Regions from separate parts of the Nonomuraea sp. bgisy101 genome, predicted to be linked through region 1. Evidence: riboswitches for the same ligand, from Rfam matches in the RefSeq annotation. Region 1 holds a riboswitch; the other holds the start of a gene.

Region 1 (5,363 bases):
GCGGACCCTGAACATCCAGCCCTCGCCGTACGGCTCGCTGTTGACCAGGTCGGGCTTGTCCACCACGGCCTGGTTGACCTCGACGACCTCACCGGCCACCGGGGCGTAGATCTCGCTCACGGACTTGGTCGACTCGACCTCACCGACGGAGTCACCGGCCTCGAACGTCGCCCCGACCTCGGGGAGCTGCACGTAGACCACGTCGCCCAGCGCCTCGGCCGCGTAGGCGGTGATGCCCACCGTCACGGTCAGGCCGTCGTCGAGGCCGCCGACCCACTCGTGCTCCTTGGTGTAGCTCAGGTCGTCAGGGATGGTGCTCACTTGTTCCTCCTGTAGAAAGGCAGCTCAACCAGGTCCACAGCCTCGTGACTGCCCCGGATGTCAACGGTCAGACCTTCTTCTATCCCAGTGTCCACGTACGCCATCGCGATGGGCCTGCCGAGGGACTGCGACGGGGCGCCGCTGGTCACCTCTCCCACGACGGCACCGTCCTTGGTGACAGGGAATCCGTGGCGCGGGACCCTGCGGCCCGTCGCGACCAGGCCGACGAGGCGGCGGCGCGGCGGAACGTCCTTGGCGGGCTCGAGCGCGGCCCTGCCGACGAAGTCGCCGGGCTTGTCGAACTTCACCACGCGGCCGAGCCCCGCGTCGAACGGCGTGAGCGAGACGTCGAGCTCGTTGCCGTACAGCGGCATGCCGGCTTCGAGGCGGAGCGTGTCGCGGCTGGACAGACCCGCGGGCATGATCCCGTACGGCTCGCCCGCCTTGGTCAGCGCGTGCCACAGGGCGACGGCGTCGGCGTTGCGGACGAACAGCTCGAAGCCGTCCTCGCCGGTGTAGCCGGTGCGGGCGATGAGCGCCTCGGCGCCGGCGACGGTGCCGGGCAGGCCCGCGTAGTACTTCAGGCCTTCGAGGTCGGCGTCGGTGAGGGCGGAGAGGATCTCCTGGGCGCGCGGGCCCTGGACGGCGATGAGCGCGTACTGGTCGGAGCGGTCGTCGACGACGGCGTCGAACCGCTCGGCGCGCTCGGTGAGCCGGTCGGCGACCATGAGGTAGTTGGAGGCGTTGGCGACGACCATGAACTCCTGGTCGGCCAGCCGGTAGACGATGAGGTCGTCGAGCACGCCGCCGCTCTCGTTGACGATCATCGTGTAGCGGGCGCGGCCGGGCGCGAGCGCGGACAGGTGTCCGACGAGGGCGTAGTCGAGCGCCTCGGCCGCCTGCGGCCCGGTAACGAAGATCTCCCCCATGTGGGACAGGTCGAACAGCCCGGCCCGCTCGCGGACGGCGTTGTGCTCGGCTGACTCGCTTCCGTAGCGCAGCGGCATGAGCCAGCCGGCGAAGTCGGTCAGCGTCGCACCGAGACTCTCGTGTACGTCGCGCAGCGGTGTCGGTCGGGACATTGTTCGCACCTCAGAATGGGTCGGATGCCAGGATCCTCCCCCTCTGTCATCGGTGCCTGAGAGCTTCGCCCGGGTTTGCCGGACTTTCACCTTCGGCGAGGCCCCGCAGGCCTGCTTTCCAGAGGTCACCTGGCCCGCGCGGTCCTTTGCCTTGAGAGGTTCGCGGGGAGGGCTTGCTCCTTCAGGGTTCCTGGCCGGATGCCAGGACGCTCTCCCGCGTGGGTTCATCGGTGTCTGTAGGCAAGAGTAGTACGGATTGGCCCGCCAAGGGAAAGGTGCGGGCGGGGGGACTCGAACCCCCACAGTGTCTCCACCAACAGGACCTAAACCTGCCGCGTATGCCTATTTCGCCACGCCCGCGCATCCGCCATCAGCTTAGCGCCCGGGCAGGGGCGGAGACACTCGTTTGCGATCAAGCCCGCGAGCTTGATCGAAGACGTCAGGCCAGCCCCAGCTTCTTCTTCAGGCCCGCCACGTGCCCCGTGGCCTTCACGTTGTAGAGGGCCTGCTCGATCTTCCCGTCGGCGTCGATGACGAACGTCGAGCGGATCACGCCGACGACCTCCTTGCCGTACAGCTTCTTGGCGCCGTACGCGCCGTAGGCCTTGTGGACCTCCAGGTCGACATCCGACAGCAGCGGGAAGGTCAGCGCGTCGCGCTCGGCGAACTTCACCAGCTTGTCCGTCTTGTCCTTCGACACGCCGAGCACGACGAAGCCCTCGTCGGTCAACCGGCCGAGGTTGTCGCGGAAGTCGCACGCCTGCTTGGTGCATCCGGGCGTCATCGCGGCGGGGTAGAAGTACAGGATGACGCGCTTGCCGCGGTAGGCGTCGAGGGAGACGGCGTCGCCGCCGGCCACGGGTAGCGTGAAGTCCGGAGCGGCGTCTCCCGGCTGGAGCTTGGTTTCGGTCACGGGCTCAACCTAACCAATCGGCGGGACACATTTCGCCCTCGGCCTTCGCCCGCTGTGCCGTACGGCGATGCGACCTGACAGACTGATCACCCTGAGAGAGGAGAGCCATGGCCGACACCGACCCTGATGAGCTGGAGCGCAAGATCGCCCAGACGCGCGCCGAGCTCGCGCAGACCGTCGACGCCATCGCCGACAGGGTCAGCCCCAAGCGGGTGGCCCAGCGGGGCGTGGAGGAGGTCAAGTCAAGGGCCGAGCATTTCGTGGCGTCGGTCGGCGACCTCGTGGGGGTCACACCCAAGCCGGTGCGTTTCGGCGACGAGCCCGAGGACGTGTGGGAGGACGAGCGGCCGATCGGCACCGCGCTGATCGCCGTGGGCGCGGTGCTGGTGGTGGGCGCGGCGATCATCCTGTGGCGCGGCAGGCGCCGCAGGAGGTGAGTCAGAGGAAGGTCTTGCCCTCGCCCCTGTAGGTCGGGACCTCCTCGACGACCTTGTCGCCCTCGATCAGCAGCAGCGTGGCGAAGCGCTCGCACAGCTCACCCGCCTTGGCGTGGCGGAACCACACCCTGTCGCCGACCCGCAGGTCCTCGGCGGGCTGGCCGAGCAGCGGGGTCTGCACCTCGCCCGCGCCCTCGTCGCTGGAGTAGCGCAACCCGGCCGGCAGGTACGGCTGGGGCAGCCGCGAGGGGCCGGGCGCCCCCGAGGCGAGGTAGCCGCCGCCGAGCACCGTCACCACACCGAGCGCCGGACGCCGGACGACGGGCAGCGCGAACAGCGCCGCGGGGCGACCGCTGAAGCCGCGGTAGAAGTCGAAGAGCCGGGGGTGGAAGAAGCCCGAGCCTGCCGCGCACTCGGTGACGGCCTTCTCCCTGACCGTGCGATCGACGCTGCCGGTGCCGCCGCCGTTGACGAACTCCAGCTCGGCCAGCTGCCTGACGGCGTTGACGACGCGGCCGCGCCGTACGATCAGCTCGCGGGCCGAGCGGGCCTGCATCAGCCTGATGACGCGGGCGAAGGCCGCGTTGCCCGGCGGGTCGTCGCCCACGCCCGCGATCTGCGCCTCGTAGGCCATGAGGCCGACCAGGCGGAAGGCGGGCCGCTTGGCGATCTCGGCGGCCAGGTCGGCGGCGTGGACGGGCTCGCGGACCGGCGAGCGCAGCGCGCCGGCGCGGAACCGCCCGCCGAAGGCGACGTACCCGGCGTCGAGGTCGAGGCAGAGTCGCAGGACGGGACCGGCGTCATGGATCGCCGACTCGATGAAGTCGAGGTGCTCGACGGAGTCGACCATGAGAGTGATCTCCCGCGCCGCCTCCTCGGAGGCCGCCAGCGCGGCCAGCGCCGCCCTGTCGGCGGTGGGGTAGGCGACCAGCACGTCGGTGAAGCCGTGCGAGACCAGCCACAAGGCCTCGGGCAGGGTGAAGGCCATGACGCCGCGGAAGCCGTCCATGGCGAGGATGCGCTCCAGGATCGGGCGCGAGCGGACGGACTTGCTCGCCACCCTGATCGGCTTGCCGCCGGCCCGGCGGACGAGGCTCTCCGCATTGGCGCGCAACGCCTCCAGATCGAGGATCGCGAAGGGCGGCTCGAACTCGGCGGTGGCCCTGTCGTAGCGCTGGCGGTCGTCCATAGAAGCAGGGTAATACCGATTTTCGTCGGCAAAGATCCCGTAAACCGGCGGCGGGGAAGGCTTTATGGCCTGGCGGGTCCCTGTACCTCTGGTCGGTGTGATGACAACACTCCAGGAGCGCCTGCCTGGCGGAGCCGCTCTGGGCGAGCGTGAGACGCCCCGCCGCAGGGCGGCCAGAGTGCTCAGACCTGCGCGTACCCCCGCGGGCGTGGCGGTGGCCTTCACGCTGTCGGCCGGGCTGGCGCTGGTGTCGGCCGAGATCCTGGCCACGCTGATGGGCGGCAGGCTCGGACTCGTGCCGGTCGACGAGGTGGTCGCCATGGCGGCCGCGACCCCATGGTCCGACCCCGCTCTGATGCTGGGAGCGCTGGGGGTGGCCGCCACGGGCCTGGCCCTGCTGGGGCTCGCCCTGGTGCCGGGCAGGTGCAGGCTGGTGGCGCTGGAGACCGCCGACCCGAAGATCGTCATGGCCATCACCAGGACGGGGTTGCGCAGGACGCTCAAGTCCGTGGCCGAGGACGTCGACGGGGTGCGCAGCGTGCGCGTGCGGCTGCGCCGCCGCCTGATCGAGGTCGCCGTCGTCTCCGACGCCGAGCGGTCAGGCGAGATGCTGCGCAGGACCGGCGCCGCCGTCGGCGAGCGGCTGAACGGGCTCGGCGCGATGTGCGCGGGCGAGGTCGTGGTGCGGCTGCGCAGGAGGGGGCTCTGATGCGGCAGTACTCCGGCAACAGGATCGGTCTCGGCGTGGTCGGCGCGGTGCTGCTGGGCGCGGGCGTCTACGCCTACCTGCGCGGCGGCGGCGAGCTCGGCAAGGGCAGGAACACCATGGTCCTGGAGGCCGACCTCGACGGCTTCGTCGCCGCGCACCCCTTGATCTCGTGGGGGCTGGCGCTCGCACTGGTGCTGGCCGCCATGCTGGCCACCCGGTGGCTGTTCATGGCGCTCGGCTGGGGCAGGCTCGGCAACCGGTCGGGCACGGGTACGGCCCTGCTCTGCGTGGGGTTGAAGGACGTGGACGGGATCAGCCGTACCAGCGTGCGGGTGGTGGGTGAGGACCGGCTGCGGCTGGCGGTGACCTGCCCCGTCACCGCCGACGTGGGCGCGGTGGTGACCAAGCTCGACCGCGAGATCGTCGGCAGGGTCCGCCGCGACATCGGCGAGGACGACATGGGCGCGATCGTCCGCGTGCACGTCCGTCGCTGACGTGCCCCCGTGGCCGCCACCTGATTGGGCCTTACTGGAAAGCTTCTTTACTTTTAAGCTCGCGGTGTGGACCTTGAGGTTCGTCACCTGCGGGTGCTGTGCGCCATAGCGGACACGGGAAGCATCTCCAAGGCGGCCGCGACCCTGGGCATGTCGCAACCCGGCATCGCCGCGCAGCTGCGCAGGATCGAGCGGATGGTGGGCGGCCCGCTGTTCGA
Region 2 (5,363 bases), on a different contig from region 1:
GTGACGCCGGTCTCCTTGGTGATCTGGCGCAGGTCGATGATGCACTCGTGGGCGACCAGGCCGCCACGCCCGGTGTAGAGCACGGGGTAGTGCGGGGCCAGGCGCCTGGCGAGGTAGTTGGCCGACAGGATGGCCTGCTCGGTGGCGGCCTTGAGGCCCTCACCGCCCATCATCCTGACGTAGGCCCACGAGATCGGCAGGATCCCGGCCGAGCCGTACGGCGCGGCCGAGACGGGGCCGACGGGCGAGCCGTTGTGCAGCGGGTGTCCCGGCAGGTAGGCGGCCAGGTGACCGCGGACGGCCACGGGACCCACGCCGGGCCCGCCACCGCCGTGCGGGATGCAGAAGGTCTTGTGCAGGTTGAGGTGGGAGACGTCGGCGCCGAACTCGCCCGGCTTGGCGAGACCGACCAGGGCGTTGAGATTGGCCCCGTCGACGTAGACCTGGCCGCCCGCCTCGTGGACCTTGGCGCAGACCTCGGTGATCGTCTCCTCGTAGACGCCGTGCGTGGACGGGTACGTCACCATGATCGCGGCCAGCGTGTCCGCGTGCTTGGCGATCTTGGCGTCGAGGTCGGCCAGGTCGACGTTGCCGTCGTCGTCGCAGGCCACGACCACGACGCGCATGCCCGCCATGACGGCGCTGGCGGCGTTGGTGCCGTGCGCGGAGGAGGGGATGAGGCAGACGTCGCGGTGGGTGTCGCCGTTGGCGCGGTGGTAGGCGCGGATGGCCAGCAGCCCGGCGAACTCGCCCTGCGAGCCCGCGTTCGGCTGGATGGAGACGGCGTCGTAGCCGGTCACCTCGGCCAGCCAGCCCTCCAGCGTCTCGACCAGCTCGACGTAGCCGCCGGCCTGCTCGACGGGCGCGTAGGGGTGGATGCCCGCGAACTCGGGCCAGGTGATGGGCTCCATCTCGGTGGTGGCGTTGAGCTTCATCGTGCAGGAGCCGAGCGGGATCATCGACCTGTCGAGCGCGATGTCCTTGTCCTGGAGCCTGCGCAGGTAGCGCAGCATCGAGGTCTCGGAGTGGTGGCTGTGGAAGACCGGGTGGGTGAGGTAGTCGCCTTCCCTGACCAGTTCCCCGGGCAGCGCGTCCTCACCGGCCAGGTCGGTCAGCGAGACGCTCACGCCGAACGCGGCGGCGACCTGCTCCAGGTGGGCCAGGGTCGTCTTCTCGTCGCAGGCGATCGAGACGTGGTCGGCGTCGGCCGCCCACACGTTGATCCCGCGCTCGGCGGCGGAGGCGACGACCTGGGCGGCCCTGCCGGGCACGCGGGCCAGCACGGTGTCGAAGAAGACGTCGTGGACGACCTCGACCCGTCCCCCGCGCAGGGCGGCGGCGAGCGTGACGGCCATGCGGTGGGTGCGCTGGGCGATGCGGCGCAGCCCCTCGGGGCCGTGGTAGACGGCGTACATGCCGGCGATGACGGCCAGCAGCACCTGGGCGGTGCAGATGTTGCTGGTGGCCTTCTCCCTGCGGATGTGCTGCTCGCGGGTCTGCAGGGCCAGGCGGTAGGCGGGGTCGCCGTCGACGTCCACCGACACGCCGACGAGCCGTCCCGGCATCTGCCGCTGCAGGCCCTCGCGGACCGACATGTAGGCGGCGTGCGGCCCGCCGAAGCCGAACGGCACGCCGAAGCGCTGCGAGGAGCCGATCGCGATGTCGGCGCCCAGGTCGCCGGGGGCGGCGACCAGCGTCAGCGACAGCAGGTCGGCGGCGGCCACCACCAGCGCGTTGTGCGCGTGGGCCGCCTCGGCCAGGGCGCGGAAGTCACGCAGGCGGCCGGAGGCGCCCGGGTACTGCACGAGCACGCCGAAACACTCGGGCAGCTCGCCGTCGAGGGAGTCGACGACCAGCTCGATGCCCAGCGGCTCGGCCCTGGTGGCCAGGACGGCCTTGGTCTGGGGCAGCGCGTCCGCGTCAACGACGAAGACGTTGCTCTTGGACTTGCCGGCCCTGCGCGCCAGCGTCATCGCCTCGGCGGCGGCCGTGGCCTCGTCCAGCAGGGAGGCGCCCGCCACGTCGAGGCCGGTCAGATCGGAGACGACGGTCTGGAAGTTGAGCAGCGCCTCGAGCCTGCCCTGGGAGATCTCGGGCTGGTAGGGCGTGTAGGCGGTGTACCAGCCGGGGTTCTCCAGCAGGTTACGCCTGATCACGGCCGGGGTGATCGTGTCGTAGTAACCCAGGCCGATCATCGAGGTGAGCACCTTGTTGCGGTCGGCCAGCGCCCGCAGCTCGGCGATCACTTCGGTCTCGCCGGCCGCGGCGGGCAGCCTCAACTGGTCCTTGGCCCTGATGGCCTCGGGCACGGCGACAGCCACGAGGTCGGCGACCGACTCGAAACCGACCGCCTCCAGCATCTTGGCCTGCTCGGCGTCCGAGGGACCGATATGACGGGTCGCGAAAGGCGGGGCAGCGAGGTCGCTGAGGGGCTCGGTCATGGATCTGCCTCCCAAGGCTGATGGAGAGCGCACGGGCTTATGCCGGGTCTCCCCCTCTGTCATCAACCTGAGAGGTTCGCCCGCGATTCCGCGGGCTTGCACCGTCGGTGAGACGCGCCTGGCTGGCGTGCCTGCTTTCCAGAGTTGCCTCACCCGAGCGGTACTGGATGCCTGAGAGATTCCGGGGAGGGTTGCTCCTTCGGCGCCCCGGATGCCCGGGGACTCTCCCGCACGGGGTCGTCAGCTACAGGCCTAGGCTACCAGCGTTCGGGGATCAGCCCAGTCGGCGAGCCTTGCGGCGCTGGGCCAGTTCGTCAGCGGGATGGTCGGCCGGGACGGTGTCCTCGACCGCCGCCCGTTCCCCCGGCAGCTCCGCGAGCGATCCCTCGACTTCGCGCCAGACCCTGCCCAGCGCGATACCGAACACTCCCTGACCGCCTTGCAGCAGGTCGATGACCTCGTCGGCCGAGGTGCACTCGTAGACGCTCACTCCGTCGCTCATGAGCGTGATCCTGCTGAGGTCGCCGACGCCCCTGTCTCTCAGGTGCTGGACGGCGGTGCGGATCTGCTGGAGCGACACGCCGGTGTCGAGCAGCCGCTTGACGACCTTGAGCACCAGGATGTCGCGGAAGCTGTAGAGGCGCTGGGAACCCGAGCCCTGAGCGGCTCTTATCGTGGGTTCGACCAGGCCCGTGCGCGCCCAGTAGTCCAGTTGCCTGTAGGTGATGCCGGCCGCCGCGCAGGCCGTGGGGCCGCGATAGCCGATGTCGCCAGGCAGAGTCGTAGGCTGCTCGTCGAAGAGCAGGCCCTGCTCACCCGCACGCTGGCGCGCACTCTCGCGCCGCACCGGGTCTTCCTGGCCGGCCGTCTTTCCCTCGCCGCTGCTGACCGCCACGCGGACCTCCGGCTTTCTCTCATCCCGTGGTCTGATCTGGGGGTTCGCAAAGGACAACCACAGGTTTCACTTGCACCGTAGGACCGTGACCATCCGCAGTCAACGATCCGGCTCGGCGCGTCGTGAAGCGTAAATGCAGTGAAATGCGTACCCCAGGTGTCGGCCAAGGGTACGAGCCTTCACGAAGGGAGTCCTACCCAGCGCGTCCGAAGTCCTCGGGCGTGATGGTGTCAAGGAACTCCCTGAACTTCTCCACCTCATCCTCCTGGTCATCAGGGATGATCACCCCGGCCTCCTGCACGACCTCCTCGCTGGCGAAGATCCGCGCACCGGTGCGCAGTGCCAGGGCGATGGAGTCGGACGGGCGCGCGCTGACCTCGACGCCGTTGGAGAACACCAGATCGGCGAAGAAGATCCCATCACGCAGAGCGACGATGTTGACCGCGCGCAGGCCGACGCCCAGCGCGCTCAGCACATCCCTGAACAGGTCGTGGGTCAATGGCCTGGGCGGCGGCTCCTCCGCTTGGGCAAGGGCGATGGCCGTGGCTTCGGTCATTCCTATCCAGATCGGGAGAAACCTCTCACCCTGCGCCTCCTTGAGCAGAACGATCGGCTGATTTGTGGGCATTTCAACGCGAACGCCCACTACCTCCATCTGCAACACGGGCTGCTCCGAATTCACGATCCATGGGCCGGAATCTTCCGCACTTCAACGTAACACCCACTGGGTAAGTAATATCCCTGCCCCTGAGGCTCCCAGCCAACCTACCCGCCTCCGTGATCCCTTCGCTCACCGCCTCCACCCCCTGCGGCGTCGGCGGAGCGGGCGTTCGAAACTCTCGCAGCGGCCGCGCGGGAGCGCGCCGGACGTGTCCCGAACGGGTATGGCGGCCGGGACTCAGCCGCCGAGAACAGAGCGGACGGCGGCCCGCAGAAGGGCGGCGTGCAGGTCGAGGAGCTGCCCCGACAGCTGTCTGGCCGTCTCGCCGGCCTCGCCGATGGCGCCGGGGGCGCGCCGTTTGAGAATGGGGGCGACGGTCTGCTCGACCAGACCGGCCTCGCGCTCGGCCGCGGCCTTGACCGCGCGCAGGTGCCTGGCGTGCAGGCCGTACTTGGCCAGGGAGCCGACGCTGCGGGCCACGTTCAGCGCGTCCTCGTCATAGCGCCTGGCGACCGGCGCGAGCAGGCCGTAGTCCTCGAGCTCGGTGAGCGTCTCGTCGTCGAGCCCGCTGGCCTCCAGCAGCTCGGCGCGGCTGAACCTGACCTCCTTGGCCTCGGGCAGGGCCCGCGGGCGGCCGAGCTCCTCGGCCATCTTGTCCTTGATGACGCGCAGCGGCAGGTAGTGGTCGCGCTGCTCGGTGAGGATGAAGCGCAGCTGCTCCACGTGCATGTAGGTGAACTTGCGAAACCCGGAGGGGCTGCGCTCTGGCTCGATCAGCCCCTCGCTCTCGAGGAAACGGATCTTGGAGATGGTGACATCGGGGAAGTCGCCCTGCAGCAGGGCGAGCACCTCCCCGATGCTCATGTGCGACCGCGCCGCCTGGGAGCTCATGCGCCCCGCGTGAGGAAGACGAGGCGGAACTTGCCGATCTGCACCTCGTCGCCGCTGTGGAGGGGAACCTCCTCGATGCGCTCCCTGTTGACGTAGGTGCCGTTGAGGCTGCCGACGTCGCGGACGGTGAAGGCGCCACCGGGATGCCGGTAGAACTCCACGTGCCGCCGCGAGACCGTGATGTCGTCGAGGAAGATGTCGCTCTCGGGGTGCCTGCCCGTCGTCGTCAGGTCACGGTCGAGGCGGAAGCGGCTGCCCGCGTTGGGGCCGCGTGTCACGACGAGCAGCGCCGCGCCGGGCGGGAGTTGCTCGACGGCGGCCCGCTCGGCAAGGAGGGCGTCGGCCGTCTCCGCCTCATACGCCTCGATTCCCGCGACGGAGATCGTCGAGGTGGTGTCTCCCGAGACCTCATGTCTGGTCAGCGGCGACCCACACCGGGAGCAGAAACGGGCATCCTCGGGGTTGGCATGACCGC

Evidence for each region. Region 1 has a riboswitch for glycine ahead of gcvT (glycine cleavage system aminomethyltransferase GcvT). Riboswitches for the same ligand answer to the same signal wherever they lie in the genome.
Region 2: it holds a riboswitch for glycine, as region 1 does, so the genes downstream of both, gcvP (aminomethyl-transferring glycine dehydrogenase) here and gcvT (glycine cleavage system aminomethyltransferase GcvT) in region 1, are expected to answer to the same signal.

What each region holds. Positions count from the first base shown of each region.
Region 1 is NZ_JBYITD010000008.1:336,768-342,130, reverse strand. It holds gene gcvH (glycine cleavage system protein GcvH) at 1-321, opposite strand, end outside; gene gcvT (glycine cleavage system aminomethyltransferase GcvT) at 318-1,403, opposite strand; glycine riboswitch at 1,437-1,532, opposite strand; glycine riboswitch at 1,533-1,630, opposite strand; tRNA gene AC3EO4_RS18085 (tRNA-Leu) at 1,680-1,763, opposite strand; gene bcp (thioredoxin-dependent thiol peroxidase) at 1,843-2,316, opposite strand; gene AC3EO4_RS18075 (DUF3618 domain-containing protein) at 2,424-2,753, shown strand; gene AC3EO4_RS18070 (amino acid deaminase/aldolase) at 2,755-3,942, opposite strand; gene AC3EO4_RS18065 (DUF6286 domain-containing protein) at 4,043-4,651, shown strand; gene AC3EO4_RS18060 (hypothetical protein) at 4,651-5,145, shown strand; gene AC3EO4_RS18055 (LysR family transcriptional regulator) at 5,212-5,363, shown strand, end outside.
Region 2 is NZ_JBYITD010000005.1:168,899-174,261, reverse strand. It holds gene gcvP (aminomethyl-transferring glycine dehydrogenase) at 1-2,441, opposite strand, end outside; glycine riboswitch at 2,590-2,681, opposite strand; gene AC3EO4_RS11470 (MerR family transcriptional regulator) at 2,716-3,336, opposite strand; gene AC3EO4_RS11465 (bifunctional nuclease family protein) at 3,530-4,000, opposite strand; gene ftsR (transcriptional regulator FtsR) at 4,235-4,861, opposite strand; gene AC3EO4_RS11455 (double zinc ribbon and FHA domain-containing protein) at 4,885-5,363, opposite strand, start outside.